3 regions of the Bacillus sp. Bwzl_19 genome follow, and region 2 is predicted to be linked to each of the others. Evidence: riboswitches for the same ligand, from Rfam matches in the RefSeq annotation. Region 2 holds a riboswitch; each other region holds the start of a gene.
What was found. A riboswitch is a leader RNA that binds a small molecule or an ion and turns the genes downstream of it on or off. The one in region 2 is predicted to bind thiamine pyrophosphate.
Positions count from the first base shown of each region.

Region 1 (8,288 bases), 690 kb from region 2:
TTGCAGATCACTTTTTTTATAATAAAAACGTAAAGACTATAAATATAGGTATCTCCTTATTTCGTGTGTATACAGCATTACCATCAAAAAAACTTTACTAAAACCGTTGACACTTTATAAAATGCATGTTATATTTATATACGTCGGTTGAACACGACATTACATGCCGGTGTGGCGGAATTGGCAGACGCGCACGACTCAAAATCGTGTTCCTTCTGGAGTGCCGGTTCGACCCCGGCCACCGGTATACAAAGGCTTCTACATAATGTAGAAGCCTTTTTTGTTGTATAAAAACATGATACACCTGCGGATTGTATAAATCCGTATTTTTCAAAGATACTAACAAAAAGTTCTTTGAAAGAGGTGTTTTTTATGGAAGGTACTTGGGCTTGCCTTATCCCATTTATTCTGGTCATTCCTATTTCAATCATTACAAAGCAAGTACAGTCCGGTCTGTTTGTCGGTTTACTGGTCGGAAGTTATCTTTTACATCCGAGCTTGCTTGGCGGGATTGAGCATATGGTTCATTATTTGATCAGCAACATTGTCGTAATCAATAATATTAGAATCATTGTTTTTCTATATTCATTTGCCGGCCTTGTGGGGATTATAAAGTTAACCGGCGGGATAAAAGGGTTCGTCCATTTGATCAGTAAAAAGGTTAAAACCAAAAAAGGCGCGATGCTGCTTGCATGGCTGTCGACATTTGGCACATTCAGCGAACCGGACTTTCGCATCGTTACAATTGCGCCGATCATGAAAGCGATAAGCAAGCGTCTGGACCTGTCAAAACAGAAAATTGCGTATGCTATTGAGTTTACGGCAAACCCGGTCATTGCCTTGATTCCGGTAGCAACGGCATTTGTCGGGTACATGGTTTCCATTATCGGACAGGCCCTCAAAACGTCAGGGATAGATCAGCCGGCTTACACGGTCTATGTGAAAAGTATTCCCTTCAATTTTTTCTCCATTGTGATTATTTTAGTCGGTATTTATTACTGCTTTTTTAAGAAACAAAAAGAGGATGAAAGCTTGGAAAAAACAGAACGGAACAGACAAATTCCTTCTCGGGAACATAGTAAACATACGGAACCGATTCCGCAGAACAGCGGTGTATTGCTTTCAAAAGGCTCCGGCTCATTTAACATGGAAACAGGGACGATCCCGGATATTCACGGAGGACATACGGGGATGTTCGAAAAGAGCGGGGATGTACATGCTGACCAGCAGGAGGAGTTAGATTCGGCGCACCGTGCTTATATTAAGGAAACACCGATTCGGCCGTGGAATTTAATCATTCCAATCGGGCTGTTTTTACTGTTAACACTGTTTCTCAGCTGGTGGGACGGCCATTCAAAAGCACAAGGGTTTTTGAATGCTTTTATCAAAAGCGATATGCTTGGCGTCATGTTAACCGCTTTATTGGCAGCGGTTATTGCAGCATTTGCTCTTTTTATGTTTCAGCGTTTTCACGCAAGCGAGCTTGTGACGCATTTTATTAAGGGCGGAAACGAATTGGTAAACGTTATAATTATGTTATCGCTGATTTGGGCCGTAACAGCAGTATCTGAGGATCTGGGTTTTTCGAAATATGTTACTTCTCATTTAACGTCATGGATCCCACATATGTTTATTGCGCCATCTCTTTTCATACTTGGAGCGGTTATATCCTATTTTATCGGATCATCCTGGGGGACTTGGGGGCTTTTAATGCCGCTCGGCGTGACGCTGGCGGTTCAGTCGCATACCAGCTTATTATTAGCGATTGGGGCCGTTTTTGCCAGCGGAACATTTGGAGCGTTTGCTTCCCCTCTCAGTGATAATACGGTGACAACCTGTACGGTTTTGGGGATCGATGTTGTGAAGTATGCCCGTTCGAAGCTTGTTCCGGCGCTTATCGCTGCAGGGATCTCCGTTGTTTTATACGGTGTCTTTTCATTTTTCAGATAACAAAGAAATAATTTGAAGGCGGCATCCGGAATGGGATAACGCCTTTTTAAGTTATACTTGAGAAAAAAGAGGTGAGGACGATGAAGCAGATTATTGCATTGGGCGGCGGGGGGTTTTCCATGGAGCCGGATCATCTTGTGCTGGATCAATATATTTTGGAGCAGTCGGTGAGATCAGAGCCGAGAGTTTGTTTTTTGCCGACGGCAAGCGGAGATTCGGAGAATTATATCGCCAGGTTTTATCAGGCCTTTCATAAGCTGGAGTGTGAGCCGGATCACTTGTCGCTGTTTAAACCGCCTCGTTCTGACCTCAGATCTTTTCTCATGAAGAAGGATATTATATATGTCGGCGGCGGCAATACCCGTAATATGCTTGTCTTATGGAAAGAGTGGGGGCTTGACCTTATTCTTCGTGAGGCTTGGGAAAGCGGCATCATCTTGGCAGGTCTCAGCGCCGGGGCGATTTGCTGGTTTGAAGAAGGTGTGACGGATTCAGCGGGAGATTTGAGAGAGCTGCGGGCTTTAGGGTTTTTGCCGGGCAGCTTTTGTCCTCACTATAACGGAGAGGCGGAGCGCAGACCGGCGTATCACCGTCTGATTTCAGAAAAGAAACTCCGGGAGGGCTATGCCGCTGATGACGGCGCTGCGCTGCATTATAAAGACGGTCAGCTGTTCCAAGCTGTCTCTTCCTGGAAAACGGCAAAGGGGTATCGGGTTTTTGATACCGAAGAAGGCGTTAGGGAAACAGAGCTTAAGACCGTTTCGTTATCTGAATTTTAATAATATACTTTTTTTTGTATGCAACTTATGTTACGATGAAACCGAAATTCATAGTTACTGGGGGTGCCCGTCTGAGCGGGCTGAGAGAGAAGCGGCGGCTTCTTAACCCTTTGGACCTGATCTGGTTCGTACCAGCGTGGGGAAGTAAAGGTTTTATTATTGTTGATGAAACAATAATAGTTTCTTTCTGACTGCAAAACCGGGTTCTATAGAGAACCCGGTTTTTTGTGCTGGTGCTGAGCTTGGTTCTGTTATTCAAATGATAAAGGAGAGATTTGTATGCAAAATCAATCAGTACAGCAAGCGAACATTTCTATTATGTCGAGTTTTTCAGGCAGTAAAAAGGTTTATGTTAAGGGTTCTTCGCCTGACATACGAGTGCCGATGCGTGAAATCAGCCTCAGTGCAACAACGGGGGCGTTCGGTGAAGAGGAGAATCCGCCGGTCCGTGTTTATGATACGAGCGGACCGTATACAGACCCGGATGTACAGATTCATATTCATGAAGGCCTGAGGCCGCTCCGCACAGAGTGGATAACCGGGCGCGGCGATACAGAGGAATATGCCGGAAGGACTGTGAAGCCTGAGGATAACGGCTATAAAAAAGAAGATCATACTGCCGAATACCCCGGTTTACAGCGGAAGCCGCGGCGGGCCAAGGCAGGGAAAAACATAACACAATTACATTATGCGAGAAAGGGCATTATTACGCCGGAAATGGAGTTTATCGCAATACGCGAGCATGTTTCTCCCGAATTTGTCAGGGAAGAGGTGGCGAGCGGCCGGGCGATTATTCCTTCTAACGTCAACCATCCGGAAAGCGAGCCGATGATTATCGGCCGGAATTTTCATGTGAAAATCAATGCAAATATCGGCAACTCGGCTGTTACATCTTCTATCGAAGAAGAAGTCGAAAAAATGACGTGGGCGATTCGCTGGGGCGCCGATACGATGATGGACTTATCGACGGGAAAAGACATTCATACGACACGTGAATGGATCATCCGCAATTCCCCCGTGCCTGTGGGGACGGTGCCGATTTATCAGGCGCTTGAAAAAGTAAATGGCGCTGCCGAGGATTTAACGTGGGAAATTTATCGTGACACACTGATTGAGCAGGCGGAGCAGGGCGTGGATTATTTCACCATCCATGCCGGCGTATTGCTTCGTTACGTCCCGTTAACGGCCAAACGCACGACGGGGATCGTCTCCCGCGGCGGGGCGATTATGGCGCAATGGTGCCTTGCTCATCATCAGGAAAGCTTTCTGTACACGCATTTTGAAGAAATCTGTGAAATCATGAAGACATATGATATTGCTTTTTCTCTTGGTGACGGGCTGCGTCCCGGTTCGATTGCGGATGCCAATGATGAAGCGCAATTTGCTGAATTGGAGACTCTCGGAGAATTGACGGAAATCGCATGGACGCATGATGTGCAAGTGATGATTGAAGGACCGGGCCATGTGCCGTTGCATAAAATTAAGGAAAACATGGACAAGCAGCTGGAAATTTGTAAAGAGGCACCTTTTTACACGCTCGGGCCATTAACGACTGATATTGCTCCGGGTTATGACCACATAACTTCTGCGATCGGCGCGGCGATGATCGGCTGGTACGGGACGGCGATGCTTTGTTATGTCACGCCGAAGGAGCATTTGGGACTGCCGAATCGTGATGATGTAAGAGAGGGAGTCATTACGTATAAAATTGCGGCACATGCCGCAGACCTTGCCAAAGGGCATCCGGGTGCTCAGATCCGTGATGACGCTCTGTCTAAGGCGCGGTTTGAATTCCGGTGGCGCGATCAATTTCATTTGTCGCTTGATCCTGAAAGAGCAATGGAATATCATGATGAAACGCTGCCGGCTGAAGGCGCAAAAACGGCTCATTTCTGTTCGATGTGCGGTCCGAAGTTCTGCAGCATGAGAATTTCTCAGGATATTCGCGATTATGCGAAAGAAAACGGTCTGACTGAAGACGAGGCCGTCAATGAAGGATTGAAGAAAAAAGCAAAAGAGTTTGCAGAAAAGGGAAGCCGTTTATATCAATAAAAAGAAAAGATGAAGATGGAGTGTGTCCATCTTCATCTTTTTAGAAAAACGGTGACCGGCGAAGCGGCGGAATGCTCTGCTCAAAGCGGAATACGTTTTCCGGGTCATACTCCGTTTTGACTTGACGGAGGCGGTCAACATTTCTTCCGTAATATGTTCGCAGCCAGTTTCTGATGTCTATATCAGGCCAATTCACGTAATCCCCCATCGTTTCTCTTGAAAGAGACGTTCTCAGCCCTTCGATCCAGCGGACGTTTTGTCTTTCCTCTTCAGGAGACGTCCAGTTTGTTATATATTCCTGAGCAATGATTGCATTGCGATAGTAGAATGCCGTTTGATCCGGAGCGATCCGTGCGGCCGCCCCGCCGAGAGATTGCTGCCAGACACTGGCGTTTTTATTCGGAGCGTGCTGCAAGTAGTATTTTAAAGCGGAAATTGCGCGTGTTGACAATGGTTTTTCAATAAAGGATCCTGACCGCTTCATCTTTTGCGGCTCATTGCCTCCCGGGCTGTTAAAAAAGGCTGCCGCTCTAATAAACGGAACTGTCTTGACCATGCCGCTTGTCGGGTTTCCCGCTTTCATTAACGGAGCCAGCAGTTCTTTCAGCTCATCTTTTGTCCCGATAAATTGGCCGAGCGCTTCTATGCGGTTGACTTCCTTAGGCCAAAACTGAATTGATGAAGTAAGGCGGTTATCTGTAAAAAGAGCCCAGTTCTGCCACGTATTAAATACTCCATCGAAATCATCCCAGCCCCAAGTGACAGAAAAAACAGTCACGTACGAAATCGGCACGGCTTTAAACATCATGGATGTGACAATGCCGAAGTTGCCTCCGCCTCCGCCCTGAGACGCCCAAAATAAATCAGAGTGCTTTGCGCGGTTGACTGTGATCAATTCGGCACCCTCTTTTTCGTCTGCTATGATCATCTCGAGCTGGAGGAGACGATCGCAAGTAAGGCCGGCAGACCTTGTTAAATATCCGATTCCTCCCCCAAGCGTCAGCCCCGTGATTCCCACATTTGCGATGGTTCCCGCGGGAAGAGTCAAGCCGTACCGCCAGAGTGTCCGGTACACATCTCCCAATTCGGCACCCGCTTCAATCGAGACCAGCCGCTTATCCTTATCTACCCTTATTTTCTTCATTTCACTGAGATCAATGACAAGCCCGTTATTTAACAGGGAAAAATTCTCGTAGCTGTGTCTTCCGCCTCTGATCCGGAAAGGTACGTTATTCTCACGCGCCCATTTCAGCGCATTGACGGCATCATGTTTGTTTTGGCAAAACACAATGATGTCTGGATATCGCTGCAGGCTTAAGTTGATATTGGTTCTTGCTTCGTTATAGTCCGGATCATCCCTTCTGACGATGCGCCCGGTCAATGTTGTCTTTTCCATACTCTCACTCTCTTTCACTCGTAATCTGCTATTTTTTCTAACATATGCGGAAAAATAAGAGAGTGTATGAGGAAAACCCCCGGGAGGAAACGTTATTTAAAATTATAGTTGACAGGTAGGGATTGTATGAATTAACATAATCATTACATATTTCCAAACTATGGCTGATCGGATCACCGAAGGCCCTTATCTTGTAAACAGATAAGGGCCTTTTTTGCGTAAAAGCCATTGAATGAAAAGCGGAGGGATGAAAAGTGGCGTTACAAAAGGCAACACAAGTGCGCAAAAAGAGTAAAAAGCGAAAAAAGTACAGAAAACACACATTGAATTTCGAACTGCTTGTAGAGAAAAACAAACGGGAGATTATGAGGAATCAAGAACAGATGGAGCAGATTTATATAAAGATAGATGAAAAGCATGCGGGGGTCCGATCAAAATGAAGAGGAACACATTGAAGATAAAAACAACGGGCATCTTACTCGCGTCGTCTGTAGCCTTCATGTTATCAGGGTGCGCGTTAGGAAGTGCCGGAGAAGAAGCATCTTCTGCAATGGATAAAAAGGAAGAAACACGTATCGCCCATGTCAAAACAAAAGAATTCAAAGCTTCTCATCCTGAGGCGCTTCCCGCAAAATCGAAAGCCAGAACCGACACTTTTGTTGCGGGGATATCCGCGCCGGGCGGGGTATTTCTGCCGTACTTTTATGAAAACGGCTGGGACGGAAATGCGACAGATCCTATTTTTGAACCGTTAGTCAAACTGGATAAAACGGGGAAGCCCGCACCGGCTCTTGCGGAAAGCTGGAAGATTTCCAAAGATCAGCTTACCTACACGTTCCGTCTAAGAAAAAATCTCGTTTTCAGCGACGGTTCGCCGCTGACCGCAAAGGATGTCGCATTCACTTTAACATTGCTGCATGATCCCGCATACGCGGGCTATGAAGATATCACCACGGCTTATATTAAAGGCGGTAAGGCTTATAAAGAAGGAAAAGCAAAGACGATAGAGGGCATTCATGTCCTTGATGACAGAACCATTAAAATCACGACCGAGAAAGTCAGTGCGAAGTCGCTGCTTCTTTTGGGAGGGCAGGTGCTGTCAGAAGCCTACTACGGAAAGAATTATCAATTCGGCAAACTGGATTATTTAAAAGAGCTTTATGCCAAACCGCTCGGAGCGGGGCCTTATCAATTTACAGAATACCTTCCGGGACAGGAAATACGCTATCAGGCCAATGAACACTATTATTCCGGAAAACCGAAAACAGAAAAGCTGATTTATAAAATTATCGATCCGTCAACTTCCCTTCAGCTGTTTGAAACGGGTGACCTTGATTACGCTTCTTTTTCACCTGATGATGATACGGTTGAGCATTTAAAAAGCCTCGGTTTTGCGAATATCAGCGTATCTGTCGTGAATGATTACGGGCTTGTGTACGTCAATCATAAGCGTCCGCCTTTACAAGACAAGAAAGTGTCCCAAGCGCTTATTTACGGGCTAGACCGTCAAAAAATCGTCGATGTCCGCTTTAAACGCTACGGAGAGGTCGCAAATGTGCCGGTGTCTCCGGTTTCGTGGGCTTATGATGACAAAGGTGTCAATCCGTACACGTTTAACCCGGAAAAAGCCAAGAAGCTTCTCGATGAAGCAGGCTGGAAAACGGGAAAAGACGGCGTGCGTGAAAAAAACGGCAAAAAGCTTGAAATCAGCTATTACACCTCTAAAGCGGATGATGATTTCATCCCGATCGCGAAAGAAAATTATGCGGACATCGGAATCTCATTAAAACCGGAAGTGATGGATTTTAATACAGAGGTAGCGAAAATAAATGATAAACAGTATGATCTTGCCGCCGTCTCCACATCGCAGATTCTTGATCCGAATGACACGGTGGAAAAGCTGGCTTCCGGCCATCCCAATAATGTGACGGGATATTCCAATCCGAAAGCGGACCGGCTGATAGAGGAAGGGGCCGGCACGCTTGATATCAGCAAAAGAAAAGAGATTTATCACCAGCTGTATCGGGAGCTCGGGGAGAATCCGCCTTACATCCTGATCCATTACCGTCAAAGCGCAAGGGCTGTCAGCGGAAAAATAAAAGGGCTTGAGC
Region 1 covers NZ_CM142729.1:883,851-892,138, forward strand. The annotation lists tRNA gene ACW5MY_RS04660 (tRNA-Leu) at 166-247, shown strand; gene ACW5MY_RS04665 (Na+/H+ antiporter NhaC family protein) at 373-1,950, shown strand; gene ACW5MY_RS04670 (Type 1 glutamine amidotransferase-like domain-containing protein) at 2,031-2,729, shown strand; TPP riboswitch at 2,779-2,889, shown strand; gene thiC (phosphomethylpyrimidine synthase ThiC) at 3,009-4,781, shown strand; gene ACW5MY_RS04680 (FAD-binding oxidoreductase) at 4,822-6,177, opposite strand; gene ACW5MY_RS04685 (FbpB family small basic protein) at 6,432-6,617, shown strand; gene ACW5MY_RS04690 (ABC transporter substrate-binding protein) at 6,614-8,288, shown strand, end outside.
Region 1: linked by a shared signal. The riboswitch ahead of thiC (phosphomethylpyrimidine synthase ThiC) and the one ahead of ACW5MY_RS08340 (acetylornithine deacetylase) in region 2 are both predicted to bind thiamine pyrophosphate.

Region 2 (8,288 bases):
TATGGTCACGAGCCAGACCGGCTTCGGCGACCCGATCAGCTGGATGTTTGTTGTCATCGGATTTCCGGCTGTATGGTTTTTTTCAAAAAAGAGAATCGAAGACATCGAGACGAAGTCCATTCAGTACGATGAACTTGTCATGGTTCAGGCAGAATTCAGCGGACAGACAATCCGCGCGAAAGGTTTGGTGGATTCCGGAAATCAGCTGTATGATCCGCTGACGAAAACGCCGGTCATGATTCTCCACATTGACAAATTCGCTCCGATTCTCAGCGAAAAGGAAACGGACATCATCAATTCCGCCGGTCCGCTTGAAGTGATAGAGCAGCTTGATGAATCGTTCCGGCATGCGGATAAGCTGAGGCTGATTCCATACAGGGGCGTCGGCCAGGATAATCAATTTTTACTCTGTTTAAAGCCGGATTACGTCACGATTTTAACAAAAGACGAGATGATCGCATGTGAAAAATGCCTGATCGGCATCAGCACGAAACCACTATCAGCGGACGGTGAATTTGACGGAATCGTTCATCCGAAGATGCTGACCGGAAAGGCTGTGAAACATGTATCCTGACGAAAAGTCTGTTATTCATCATACTCAAAACGCGTTGTATTTAGAAGGGGGAGGAAGATGAAAAAACTTAAGCTGCGTCTGACATATTTGTGGTATAAATGGCTGATGAAACTCGGACTGAAAAGTGATGAAGTGTATTACATAGGAGGAAGTGAGGCGCTGCCGCCGCCTTTGTCTAAAGAAGAGGAGCAGGTGCTCTTATTAAAGCTGCCGAGCGGGGATCAGGCGGCGCGGGCCATCCTGATTGAAAGAAACTTACGCCTTGTCGTTTACATTGCCCGCAAATTCGAAAACACGGGCATCAATATCGAGGACTTAATCAGCATCGGCACCATCGGTTTGATCAAAGCGGTAAACACTTTTAATCCTGAGAAGAAAATAAAACTTGCGACGTATGCGTCACGATGTATTGAAAACGAAATTTTAATGTACTTGCGCCGAAATAATAAAATCCGTTCAGAGGTGTCTTTTGATGAACCGCTGAACATTGATTGGGACGGAAACGAACTGCTCCTTTCGGATGTGCTCGGTACAGATGATGATATTATTACAAAAGACATTGAAGCCAATGTGGATAAAAAACTTCTGAAAAAAGCGCTTGAGCAATTAAACGATAGAGAAAAGCAGATCATGGAACTGCGTTTCGGACTTATCGGAGAAGAAGAAAAAACCCAAAAAGATGTAGCCGACATGATGGGCATTTCACAATCTTATATCTCACGGCTCGAAAAGCGGATTATCAAAAGACTGCGAAAAGAGTTTAACAAAATGGTGTAAAATTTTTTCCATCTGACGGCCCTTACTGCTGCAAGGATTGTCGGAGGCGGATGTTTATTTCTGTAAAAAGCCGGTGCATATTTTTCCCACCCGAGGAGATACTTAACGTTGTACAGCAGCTCCTAGTGGGAGGGAAAAACGTGTCAAGAAATAAAGTCGAAATTTGCGGGGTTGATACCTCCAAATTACCGGTGCTCAAGAATGAAGAGATGAGAAAGCTGTTTAAGCAATTGCAGGATGAGGGCGATGATTCAGCGAGGGAAAAGCTTGTAAACGGCAATCTGCGCCTTGTCTTAAGCGTCATTCAGAGGTTTAACAACAGAGGAGAGTATGTTGATGACTTATTTCAGGTCGGCTGCATCGGACTAATGAAATCCATTGATAATTTTGACCTCAGCCATAATGTTAAGTTTTCAACATACGCTGTACCGATGATCATCGGAGAAATCCGCAGATATTTGCGGGATAACAATCCGATCCGCGTCTCGAGGTCGCTTCGCGATATCGCATATAAAGCGCTTCAAGTAAGAGAGCGGTTAATCAGTGAGACAAGCAGGGAGCCGACAGCAGAGGAAATCGCCAAAGTTCTTGAAGTGCCCCATGAAGAAATTGTGTTTGCCCTTGACGCCATCCAAGATCCGGTATCACTGTTTGAGCCGATTTATAATGACGGCGGCGATCCGATCTACGTGATGGACCAGATCAGTGATGAGCGCAATAAGGATACACAATGGATTGAGGAGCTGGCTCTGAAAGAAGGCATGAGACGACTGAACGAACGGGAAAAAATGATTTTGCGAAAACGCTTTTTCCAGGGGAAAACCCAAATGGAAGTCGCAGAAGAAATCGGCATATCCCAAGCTCAGGTCTCAAGGCTTGAAAAGGCAGCCATTAAACAAATGAATAAGAATATCCATCAATAACGGAAAAAGCCTTTAAACATTGTGTTAAAGGCTTTTTTCATGCGCCGGTTTACGTCTGCAAAAAAGTAATGTATTCTAATATGAAAAGTTTTAAGAAAATTTGAATAAATAAACGGGGGAAAGCGCAATGATTTTACATCTGGACAATGTATCATTAAAAAGAAACGGCAAATGGATCTTGAAAGATATCAACTGGCGCGTTGAGAAAAACGAAAATTGGGTGCTGTACGGATTAAACGGAGCCGGAAAAACCGCTTTGCTGAATATGTTATGCTCATATTACTTCCCCACTTCAGGAGAGATGCAGGTGCTCGGCCACCATTTCGGCAAAACAGAGCTCGGTGACAGACTCAGAAGGAAAATCGGCCTTGTTTCAGCAGGACTTCAGCACAAATTATATGCCGCGGATTCCGCTTTTGAAATCGCCCTGAGCGGCGCGTACGCCTCAATCGGGCTGTACGAAACCCCGAGTGAACAGGTGAGGGAAAAAGCGATCGGTCTTCTGAAGGATTTAGGCGCCATCAGTTACGCCGACAGAAGGTATGAGACGTTATCACAGGGGGAAAGGCAAAGAGCGCTGATTGCGCGGGCGCTTATGGCTGATCCGGAACTGCTGATTTTGGACGAGCCCGTGACGGGTCTGGATTTTATGGCAAGAGAGCAGCTGCTGGACACGATTACGTCTATCGCTGAAAAAGAAAATGCGCCGTCCATCCTTTATGTCACCCATCATGCTGAAGAAATTCTGCCGGTATTTGATCAGGCGCTGCTTTTAAAACAAGGCGAGGTGTTCGCATCAGGGAAAATCAGAGACATGCTTTCTGATGAGCGGCTTACAGCGTTTTTCGATATGCCTGTCAATGTCATATGGAACAACGGCCGCCCGTTTTTAACACGTGCAAAAGCGGCATCATCCGTAAAATAACATAACGTTCACCCTGGGGGTGCTGCCATGCAGCTGAGAGAGACGTTTGTCTCAACCCTTAACGGACCTGATCCGGATCATGCCGGCGGAGGGAAGCGGTGAAAAAAGCGGAGGAAGATCCGTTTTTTACCCGTTTCATTTGATGAAACGGTTTTTTTGATACAGCCAAAGGAGAGATTTTCAATGAATCAGCTTGACATGCTGCTGCACCAGGCGGAAAAACGGCGGGACGACTTAATACATATTGCTGAAAGGTTGATAGCCTTTCCGACTCCGGCCCCGCCGGCAAGAAATACGGCAGAAGCTCAGAAGTGGGTCGCCGGATTTTTAAAAGAAACCGGCTGCTCGGTCGATATGTGGGATGTGTATCCGGAAGATCCGAACGTAGTCGGCGTTTTAAAAGGGACGGATTCAAACCGGCATCAAAGCCTGATTTTAAACGGACACATTGACGTGGCCGAGGTTCAGGGTGAAGACTGGGATACTGACCCGTTTCAGCCGCTCGTAAAAGACGGCATGCTGATCGGAAGGGGCGCTGCTGATATGAAAGGGGGATTGGCGTGTGTTCTTTTTGCTCTGCAGCTGATACATGATGCGGGCATTAAGCTTGCGGGCGACCTTATTGTACAGTCTGTGATCGGAGAAGAAGTCGGTGAGGCGGGGACGCTGGAATGCTGCAAACGCGGCTATTACGCGGATTTTGCGGTTGTCGCCGATACGAGCAGCCTGCATATTCAAGGGCAGGGCGGTGTAATCACCGGCTGGATAGAATTGAAAAGCAAAAAAACATTTCATGACGGCATGAGGCGCAATCTGATTCATGCGGGCGGTGGCGCATTCGGAGCGAGCGCAATCGAAAAAATGGCGAAAATCATCACTGCCTTGGGTGAGCTGGAGCGCCACTGGGCGGTAACGAAAAGCTATCCCGGCTTTGCGCCCGGCACCAATACAATCAACCCCGCCGTCATTGAAGGGGGAAGGCACGCAGCGTTTGTCGCCGATGAATGCAGATTATGGATTACCGTCCACTTTTATCCGAACGAAACACACGAACAAGCAGCCGCTGAAATCGAAGACTATATAAATCGTGTCTCTGACAGCGATCTGTGGCTCAGGGAGAACAGGCCGGTGTTCAAATGGGGCGGCTCTTCCATGATTGAAGACAGAGGCGAGGTGTTCCCGGCGCTTGAAATCGACCCGGAGCATCCGGCAGTTTCTGTCCTGGCGGCCTCACACTCAGCCGTCAAAAAACAGGAGCCGGTCATTGATGTTTCCCAAACCGTAACTGACGGAGGGTGGCTTTATAATGCCGGGATTCCGAGTGTAATATACGGGCCCGGTGATTTAAAAAACGCCCACTCCGTAAACGAGGAAGTGTCCGTTGATGAGCTTATAGACTATACGAAAGTCATGCTGAGCTTTATCCTCACCTGGTGCAGCCGCAAAAAAGATTGCCCGATGTGACAAGGTTCAGCCCGGCCGTTCATATAATAGGAAAAAGAATGGGCGAAGGGCGTGATACGAATGATCAGCATATCTGAATTTCAAATAAAAGATGTGGTAAACGTGTCGAACGGAAAAAAACTCGGCAGCATCGGTGATATTGATATTAACGTGACAACGGGGAAAATTCAGGCGATTATTTTAGGCGGGAGCGGAAAAGTTCTCGGTTTTTTCGGAAAAGAAGAGGAAATGATCATTCCTTGGCGAAATATAGTTAAAATTGGGGAAGATGTCATCTTAGTGCGTGTAAACGAACCAAAGGGGGGAGCGTAATCCTCCCTTTACTTGTAAAATGCCGGAAATCTCAATGTTTCCGGCACATTTATTTATCCGATTTTTCAATCAGCCGCTAAACGTATGCTTGAAATTGTGTTAAAATGAGTGGGAAATTACGCTTTTTTAATGTTTGTCGAAAGGTTGGATCCTCATGAATACATATCACCCGTTTAGTTTTACCACCCCCTCGGCACTCATGATAGAAGACTGGAATCATGTGAATCAGCATAACACAAAGGTCATCGCCGGATTCACAACCAAAAACGGAGGTGTCAGCAATCCTCCGTATGAGTCATTAAATACCGGATTGCACGTCCGGGACGAAGCTCATGATGTTGTGAAAAACCGTGAAGTCATAGCGTCCTTATGCGGTACTGATCTGGATTCCTGGGTATTCGCAGATCAGACACATGAAAACCGCGTCCGACACGTGACGGCCGGGGATAAAGGAAAAGGGGCGAGAGACTATTCCTCCGCATTCCGCGGGACGGACGGGCTCTATACGAAAGATACGAATCTTTTTTTGGCCCTGTGTTTTGCAGACTGTGTGCCCTTGTATTTTTATGACCCGGTAAATTCCATTATCGGCGCTGCCCATGCCGGATGGAAGGGGACGGTCAGACAAATCGGGCGCATCATGACGGAACGCTGGGTAAACGAAGAAGGCTCACGCTTAACAGATATTCAGGCTGTCATCGGTCCGTCTATCAGTGCAGTAAGCTATACCGTCGACGACCGCGTCATTAATGAAGTCCGGGCGCTGCCTTTTTCGGCTGAATCCGCCATATGTGAAACGGAAAAAGGCCAGTATCAGCTTGATTTAAAAGAGGTAAACCGCCTTCTTCTGATACATTGCGGCATTCCGGAAGAAAACATTTCAGTCAGCGGTTTATGCACTGAACGAGAGCATGAATTATTCTTTTCACACCGCCGCGACAAAGGGAAAACGGGACGCATGATGTCCTTTATCGGAATGAAGGAGGCATAAGTTATCTTGCGTGTTGCTGATCAATTACGACATATAAACGAAAGAATAAACGAAGCATGTAACAGATCGGGCCGAAGCCCCGAAGATGTAACCGTCATCGCGGTTACAAAATACGTATCAGCCGAAAGGGCTCAAGAGGCCGTCGATGCTGGTATTACAAGTCTGGGAGAAAACCGGGATACGGAGCTTATCCGCAAGCAGGATGTCATCAAAGGCAGCCCGGAGTGGCACTTTATCGGCAGTCTTCAGACCAGAAAGGTGAAGGCGGTCGTTGACCGTGTATCTTATATTCATTCCTTAGACAGACTGTCATTGGCAAAAGAGATTGAAAAACGGGCGCCGCATGCGGTTCGCTGTTTTGTGCAGGTGAATACTTCGCGTGAGCCGTCTAAGCACGGTTTGAAAACAGAGGAGGTCATCCCCTTTATCAGAGAGCTTTCTGACTTTAGAAACATTTCTGTAGAGGGCCTGATGACGATGGCTCCCCTGACAGACGATACAGAAACGATCAGAGCCTGCTTCCGGCAATTGCGTGATCTGAGGGATCAGGTGCAGCAGCTGAATCAGACAAACGCACCGTGCCGGGAACTTTCAATGGGCATGTCAAATGATTATGAAATCGCTGTTGAAGAGGGCGCTACTTTTATCCGAATCGGCTCTTCATTAGTCGGAAATGAAACGGGGGGTGTAAACAAATGAGCATGAAAAATAAATTGAAAAACTTTTTCTCAATGGATGAGGAGGAGTACGAGTACGAATACATTGAAACAGAGAAGGATCATCCGGAAGAACACGAACAGCAGAAAGATAAACAGCCTGCCTACGCCCAGAAGCCGGCGGGGAAGCAGAACGTAGTAAGCTTGCAAAGTGTTCAGAAATCCTCTAAAGTGGTGTTGAGTGAACCTCGTGTATATGCGGAAGCGCAGGAAATCGCCGATCATTTAAAGAACAGGCGGGCGGTTGTCGTCAATCTTCAGCGCATCCAGCATGATCAGGCGAAAAGAATCGTCGACTTTTTAAGCGGAACCGTCTATGCTATCGGCGGCGACATTCAAAGAATCGGTTCGGATATTTTTCTGTGCACGCCTGATAATGTCGATGTTTCCGGCACGATTTCGGAGCTCATAAATGAAGACGAACATCAGAGGTGGTAAAGCAGGATGATTCTTTATCAAATTTTTTCCGTTCTGAGTTATTTAATTTACATCTACTCGTTTGCCCTGATTATCTATATCTTTATGTCATGGGTGCCGAGTACGAGAGAAACGGCGGTCGGACGGTTTCTCGCAGCGATTTGCGAACCGTACCTAGAACCGTTCAGAAGGATCATTCCGCCCATTGCCATGCTGGATATATCCCCGATTGTAGCGATTATCGTGCTTCGATTTGCCACGACGGGACTTTGGGGCCTGTACCGCATGATCGCAATGTATACTTGAATGTGACAGTTTGATACGGGCTTGGCACCAGCCAAGCCTCTTTACATAGAAAGGAAAGAACATGAGCGATATTTACCAGCACTTCAGACAAGACGAGCGGCCTTTTATTGATCAGGTGCTTGAATGGAAACAGATTGTCCAGGACCAGTACCGGATGAAGCTGACTGATTTCTTAGATCCCCGGGAACAGGTGATTGTAAAAGCCGTTATCGGTGATGCCTGCGGCCTTGCGTTTTTCGGAGGCTATGACAGGGCTGAACGCAAACGCGCGATTTTATACCCCGAATATATGGAACCTGAACAGGATGATTTTGAGCTCCGGGCTTTTGAAGTTCAATACGCTGAAAAATTCGTCAGCATCGACCACCGCTCTCTTCTCGGGTCATTAATGGGAATCGGCTTAAAGCGGCAGAAATACGGTGATCTGATTTTCTCAGAGGAAGCCGTGCAGCTTATCGTCTCAGGTGAAATCGCCGATTTTGTCGGCACCCAGCTGACCAAAGCGGGCAAAGCGCCGGTAAAGCTTGAGAAAATCGAGCTTTCCGCACTTCACATTCCCGCTTCAGATGTCGAAATAAGGGAAGACACGGTTTCTTCATTACGCCTTGACGCCGTCTGCGCTTTAATGAGCAGGCAATCCCGGCAGAAAGCGCAGGCGCTTGTGAAAAACGGGCTCGTTAAGGTGAATTGGAAAGCCGTTGAGGATCCTTCCTATCAGGTTGCTGAAGGGGACATGCTTTCGATTCGGGGCTTCGGACGATGCAGTTTGACAAAAGTTGACGGAAAAACGAAAAAAGACAAATGGAAAGTTACGTTTGAACGGCAAAAATAAGTCGTTTTTTCAGTTTTTTTCTCCATCTGTGCCGTATTTGTTTTATAATGT
Region 2 covers NZ_CM142729.1:1,571,285-1,579,572, forward strand. The annotation lists gene spoIIGA (sigma-E processing peptidase SpoIIGA) at 1-574, shown strand, start outside; gene sigE (RNA polymerase sporulation sigma factor SigE) at 632-1,351, shown strand; gene sigG (RNA polymerase sporulation sigma factor SigG) at 1,492-2,274, shown strand; gene ACW5MY_RS08335 (ABC transporter ATP-binding protein) at 2,402-3,199, shown strand; TPP riboswitch at 3,205-3,310, shown strand; gene ACW5MY_RS08340 (acetylornithine deacetylase) at 3,383-4,663, shown strand; gene ACW5MY_RS08345 (YlmC/YmxH family sporulation protein) at 4,724-4,975, shown strand; gene pgeF (peptidoglycan editing factor PgeF) at 5,130-5,966, shown strand; gene ACW5MY_RS08355 (YggS family pyridoxal phosphate-dependent enzyme) at 5,973-6,665, shown strand; gene sepF (cell division protein SepF) at 6,662-7,120, shown strand; gene ACW5MY_RS08365 (YggT family protein) at 7,127-7,405, shown strand; gene ACW5MY_RS08370 (YlmH family RNA-binding protein) at 7,467-8,237, shown strand.

Region 3 (6,509 bases), 200 kb from region 2:
TTTTCGGATCGTGAAAAAGTTCCGCAGCAGCCACGGTCCCGGTTTGAAGCCGAGCGTTAACTGCCACGCACCGATCGCCTGCAGTCCGTACTGCCGCACGAGAACCATTTTTTCACTCATGCTCCGCACATCCTCAAACCATACTTCATGCGTTCTCCCATTTTCATCAGTATACCGAAAATAAGGGGAACGATCCTGCTGGGAATAACGGATCACTGATTGATGCTTCATGGATGTTTCCATGGCGCGCTGATTGGAGATGGCGGATCCGACTGTTCCGGGGCGGTACGGAATCACCCAATCATACCCGTACAGCGGAACACCGAGAATCACTTTTCTTCTCGGTACCCTGCTGATGGCAAAATTGATGGTGTCTCTGACCTCTGTCAAAGGCGCCACGGCTCCCGGCTCACTGCCGGCGTGGTGCCAATCGTATGCCATAATAAACATATAATCGACGACAGCTCCGATTCCGCCGTAATCATATCCCCTCAGCCACGGCACTGCTTCACTTGTTTTCGCCGGAACCGATATCGTTAACGCGAGCTGGTGCTCCGAGAGCCTGGTTTTTAACTGCCGGAGAAATCCGGTAAAAAGATCCCGGTCGGCTTCTCTGACCCGTTCAAAATCAATATTTACACCGCCGTATCCCTTTCTTACAGTCAAATAGACGATATTGTTGACGAGGTTCGTTCTCGCCGTCGGGTTTTGCAGGACTTGATGAGCTAATTCCGGGCTGAATCCTCCTTCTGTCAGATTCGTGATGACGGCAAGCGGCCGCACTCTGTTTTGCCATGTGGTTTCTATCGCGGTTCTGTCGTTTAAATCATTAATGATATCTCCGTTCGGGCCAAAATGATATTCAAACAAAGAAATCGCTGATGAATAGGGCGCAAAATCATTGATTAACTCTCTGTCCGCTTCAGGTGTCCGAATGACATAAAATTGCAGGGTTCCTGCCAGATAGTTAGATATATCAGGAATCTTCACTTTCATACCCGGCCGCAGCCGGTTCGGCTGAATATCCGGGTTTTCCTGCATCAGCTGCATCTGCGACACATAGGCCTTACTTGCGATAACGGCATACGTATCATTCGGCTGAACCGTATATTCATTAAGAGGGATCAAAAGCGCCTGCCCCGGAACGATATTCGTTTCCTCAAGCCCGTTGACGCTTCTGATGCTGTCAACAGGATATCCGTACTTTCTGCTGATGGAAAATAGCGAGTCGCCAGACTGCACTGTATGAACAAACATAGATGTCCTCCGTTTCCTTTTGATCAAAAGGGCGTGATATACACTCTTCTTATCTTTATGAATGATCATCCGTTCCGATTCCAAACTCTCTTTTCGAGAAAGGCTGTTTACAAATCAGACATGATCAACTATGATGATGTCATCATAAAAAACTGTATAGGAAACGCACTAGGGGTGCTGTTATCGGCTGAGATAAAACATGCGGCAAGCGTGTTTTGATCCCTTATAACCCGATCTGGATAATACCAGCGTGGGGAAGTGCAGATTGACCGGAGCGCGGGTTCTTTTCCATGCGTTTTCGTTCTGCTGCTGCATATTCCCTCGGATATGCAGTTTTTTATTTTTCATTAAAAAACGGGGGAGGACACCGCATTATGAAACGGAATATGAACCGCCTGTAACAAAATCAACTCTTTCATACATAGGACTATCCGATAAGAAAGCAGGAGATCAGAATGAAAAATTGGAAAATGAGAGAAATTGTCGTCATGTCCGTCATCAGTGTTGTATTCGCTGTCATTTATTTATTATCAACTCATGCAAGCAATATAGCGGCAGGGTTTTTCGGCCGGATGAGCTACGAACCGATTTACGGCATTTGGTTTATCGTCTCGGTGATTGCCGCGTACATTATTCAAAAACCGGGTGCGGCGCTCGTTTCTGAAATCATCGCCGCGTTTGTGGAATGCTTACTCGGAAATCCGTCAGGACCGATGGTGATTCTGATCGGCATCGCACAGGGAATCGGGGCGGAAGCGGTCTTTTTAGCGACACGCTGGCGGATTTATACCCTGCCTGTGCTTCTTTTATCCGGTATGGGATCTTCTGTAACGAGCTTCATTTATGATTTGTTCGTTTCCGGATACTCTGTTTTGAACCCGGGTTTATTAACCGTCATGCTTCTCATCCGTTTGGTCTCAGGCGCGCTTCTTGCCGGCCTTCTCGGCAAAGCAATCAGTGATGCGCTGGCTTACACGGGAGTGCTGAACGGCATGGCGCTCGGAAAAGAATTGAAGAAGAAAAAGAAACAGGTGAACCAAGATGCAGGCATTTGAACCCCTTCTATCAGCCCGCCGTCTCACCTTTTCTTATGATGAGGATGAGAAGCCGATTTTTCAAAACGTGTCATTTCAGCTCCGCAAAGGAGAGCGGGCTTTATTGCTCGGACCGAGCGGATGCGGCAAAAGCTCGCTCGCCCTTTGTTTAAACGGCCTGTACCCGGAAGCCTGTGATGCGGTTCAAACGGGAACCGTTTCCTTAAACGGAACACCGCTTTCAAACTTGGCAGGACCCGCCGTTGCATCCATCGGCGTAGTGTTTCAAGATCCCGATCAGCAGTTTTGCATGCTGACGGTTGAAGATGAAATAGCCTTCGGTCTGGAAAATTTGCAATATACAAAAGAAGATATGGATACCATCATTGATGACGTTTTGGAAAAATTAGAAATCACTCATCTGAAAACACGAACGATCGCCTCGCTGTCAGGCGGTTCAAAACAAAAAGTGGCGCTCGCCTGTATCATTGCGATGGATCCGGAACTCATTATTTTGGACGAACCGACGGCACAGCTTGATCCATATTCCGTCCGTGAATTTGTGCGGCTGATCAAAGAACTTCAAGCCAAAAGAAACTTCGGCCTTCTCGTAATCGAGCATCAGCTTGATCATTGGGTTCCGTGGATGGACAGGACGATTGTCCTTGACGAAACCGGTCAGATAGTGATGGAAGGAGAGACGGACGCTGTCTTTGAAACAAAGCTTGAAGAGCTGACGCGGCTCGGCATTCCGATTCCGCGGGTAATCCCATTGCAGAAATACGTCAACATTCCTTTTACATTGTGCAAAGAAAGCCTGTTTCATAAACCTGTACCGGCTCTTCCCTGCCCCCGGGCCGCCGCGCTTTCGGCAGAGGATGCACTGAGTGTTCACGGGCTGTCATGCAAAAGAGGAACGGATGTCATTTTTCAGGATGTGAGCTTTTCCGTAAAAAAAGGGTCAATTACTGCGATTGCCGGCCCTAACGGAACAGGAAAGTCCACGCTCCTGTCCGCCGCGGCCAAGCTCATCCGTCCTGTGAGCGGAGACATCAAAATAGACGGCAGACCGATAGATTCCTATTCAGAAAAAGAGCTGCGGCGCCTGATGGGATATGTTTTCCAAAACCCTGAACACCAGTTTGTCACAGATTCTGTTATTAACGAGCTGCTGTTCGGCTTTGAAGACGGCAATGCCGCAAAGGAGAAAGCTCTTCAGCTGTTAACCCGGTTCGGCCTGAGACGCCATGCCTCACAGCATCCGTTTTCTTTAAGCCAAGGACAAAAACGCAGGCTCAGCGTCGCGACGATGCTTATGCACAATGTGAAAGTTTTGCTGCTTGATGAACCGACTTTCGGGCAGGACGCAAAAACGGCGCGTGAGTGTATGCTGATGCTGCGGGAGATTCAAAAGGAAGGAACGGCTGTTTTGATGGTGACACATGATATGGAGCTCGTCTCAGATTATGCGGACACGATCCTTGTGCTCTGCGGCACGAAGCTGGTATACCGCGGAACTCCCGATTCTTTGTTTACTGATCATATCGGAACCGCGGAGCGGGCGCATTTAGCTTTGCCGCTGCGGTATGAATGGATGAAACAGGACAGGAGGCGGAGAAATGAACGTGCGGCTGGAAGCTGTTAACCCGTCCATTAAGGCGGCGGCTGTTTTGTTATGCGTGGTTATGCTGTCGTTTATTTATAATCCGTACACCCCAGCTGTGTTTTATATCATCATTGCGGGAGGCGTCCTCTTGGCGGGAAGCGTGCCGCTGAAAAAATGGCTGCTGTTTACGATTCCGTTTGTCATTCTTGCCTTTGGTTCTTTATGGACCGCCGCCGTATTCGGAAACGTCCCGACAACCGGAAGCAATCTGCTGTTTAAGCTCGGGCCGATTGCCGTCAACAGTGCCAACGCGGCGCTCGGGATTTCTATCGCGTTTCGTATTTTATGTTTTTCCGCTTTGTCGATGATGTTTCTTTTCACAACCGATCCGATTCTGTTTATGCTCAGTCTGATTCAGCAGTGTAAGCTCCCGCCGAAGCTTGCCTACGGCGTTATCGCCGGGTTCCGGTTTCTCCCTCTTCTGAAAGATGAAATCCTGATCATCCGGCAGGCGCACAGAATCAGAGGCGCGGCGTCTGATTCCGGGCTGAAAGGAAAGATCTCCGCCTTCAGACGCTTCACCATTCCGCTTTTGGCAGGCGCAATCAGAAAGGCGGAACGAACAGCGATCGCGATGGAGTCTAAAGGCTTTACGGGCAGCCGAAACCGCACATTTTACAGAACGGTTACTGTGCGCCGCGCCGATTGGTTCTTTTTCCTGCTCGTGCTTCTGTTATTCGGCGCGAGCTGTCTCGTTTCACTGTTGTTTTTATAAAAACAGGCCGCCGGAGTGATTCGGCAGCCTGTTTTGTTATGTATGTTACTGATGGTAATTAAGAGCCTGAGCGAGGTTGGATTTGATCGTAATATCTGAGAAATTAATACCGAGCTGTACGGCGGTTTGGGCAATTTCCGGCCTGATTCCGGATAAAGTGGACGTAACGCCGATCAGATTCAGCGCCTCAATTAATTTAAAAATCTGGTGCGCCACCATCGTATCGACAACGACTACGCCTGACAAGTCAATTAACAGATGCTCAATCAGCCGATCCGCACATGTGCTCAGCGTATTTTCCAGAATGAATTTGGCGCGCTCCGTGTCAATATCTCCGACAAGCGGCAGAAGCGCCGTCCGTTTGCTCAGTGTAATAACCGGCGAGCTTAACTCTAAAATCATTTCTCTTTGCGCATTCAGCTGCATTTTTGAATTATGCTCGGCATGATCGACAAACTTGTATATTGTAAAATCAAATACTTGGACAATTAAATCCTCCCATCTCTTCCTTTCTCCCTCAGCAAACGCGGATTCATGTTCATCGGCAAACGCGTCATAATAACTGATATACAGCCTCCGGTTTCTCATGAATTCACGGACAACGTACTGGACGGGAGTATCCAGATGCTTCTGGTCTTTCGCAAGCTCAATCACCCACTGCTCGAACTCTTCTAAAAATTCTTTTTCCGGCATGATATACATGTTATTAATATGCCGATAAAATTCTTTATCCTGCTCCTTCAGTTCTTCTCTGATGACGGGATTTGTCAAAGAATAAATTGAATTCGGATCCGAATCTTCCATCGTTTCGATCCAATCTTCCGCAATTTGATCAACCTGTCCTGAAAAATAGTCGTATAATGCTTCACTTATCTTCATACCTCTTCTCCTTTCCCATTTTCCAATTATAGCGTTACCGGGTGATGAATCAAAATGAAAGCTGTTAAACTATCCATTTATTTGAAATTTTTTAGTGCGATAGATTGCGCCTTTTTTATGAAAATGCTTCAAATGACTCTTTCCGCGCGGCAGGCTCTGCCATAAAATAGTAGCAACACCCTTGAATCCACTCGCAAGCATAAAAAAGGAGGGCTTTTTTATGAATGGTGAAATGCGGTTGATTCCTTATGTCACGGATGAGCAAATCATGGATGTGAACGAGCTTCCTGAGGGTATTAAAGTGATTAAGGCGCCAGAATTGTGGGCAAAAGGGTTTAAAGGCAAGGATATTAAAATCGCAGTGCTTGACACAGGCTGTGACGTTAATCATCCTGATTTGAAAGACCGGATTATCGGCGGGAAAAACTTCACCGATGATGACGGAGGCAAAGAAGACGCGTTTTCCGATTACAACGGACACGGGACACATGTTTCCGGAACGATTGCCGCCAATGATTCAAACGGCGGAATTTCGGGAGTTGCGCCGGAAGCGAGCCTTTTAATCGTGAAAGTTCTCGGCGGTCAAAACGGCAGCGGAAAATACGAATGGATCATTAACGGCATCAACTACGCTGTTGAACAAAAGGCTGATATCATTTCTATGTCACTCGGCGGGCCGAGCGATGTGCCTGAACTGAAAGAAGCCGTCACAAATGCGGTAAAAAGCGGTGTACTGGTCGTTTGCGCAGCAGGAAACGAAGGCGACGGAGACGAGCGGACAGAGGAACTGTCGTATCCGGCCGCTTACAACGAAGTAATTGCCGTCGGATCAGTCTCAGTCGCGCGAAAATCGTCAGAATTTTCAAACGTAAATAAAGAGATTGACCTGGTGGCTCCCGGCGAAAACATTCTCTCCACCCTTCCCAACCATAAATACGGGAAGCTGACGGGCACTTCG
Region 3 covers NZ_CM142729.1:1,376,873-1,383,381, reverse strand. The annotation lists gene ACW5MY_RS07360 (glycosyl hydrolase family 18 protein) at 1-1,257, opposite strand, end outside; TPP riboswitch at 1,418-1,531, shown strand; gene ACW5MY_RS07355 (ECF transporter S component) at 1,713-2,312, shown strand; gene ACW5MY_RS07350 (ABC transporter ATP-binding protein) at 2,299-3,936, shown strand; gene ACW5MY_RS07345 (energy-coupling factor transporter transmembrane component T family protein) at 3,911-4,672, shown strand; gene ACW5MY_RS07340 (STAS domain-containing protein) at 4,718-5,551, opposite strand; gene ACW5MY_RS07335 (S8 family peptidase) at 5,772-6,509, shown strand, end outside.
Region 3: linked by a shared signal. The riboswitch ahead of ACW5MY_RS07355 (ECF transporter S component) and the one ahead of ACW5MY_RS08340 (acetylornithine deacetylase) in region 2 are both predicted to bind thiamine pyrophosphate.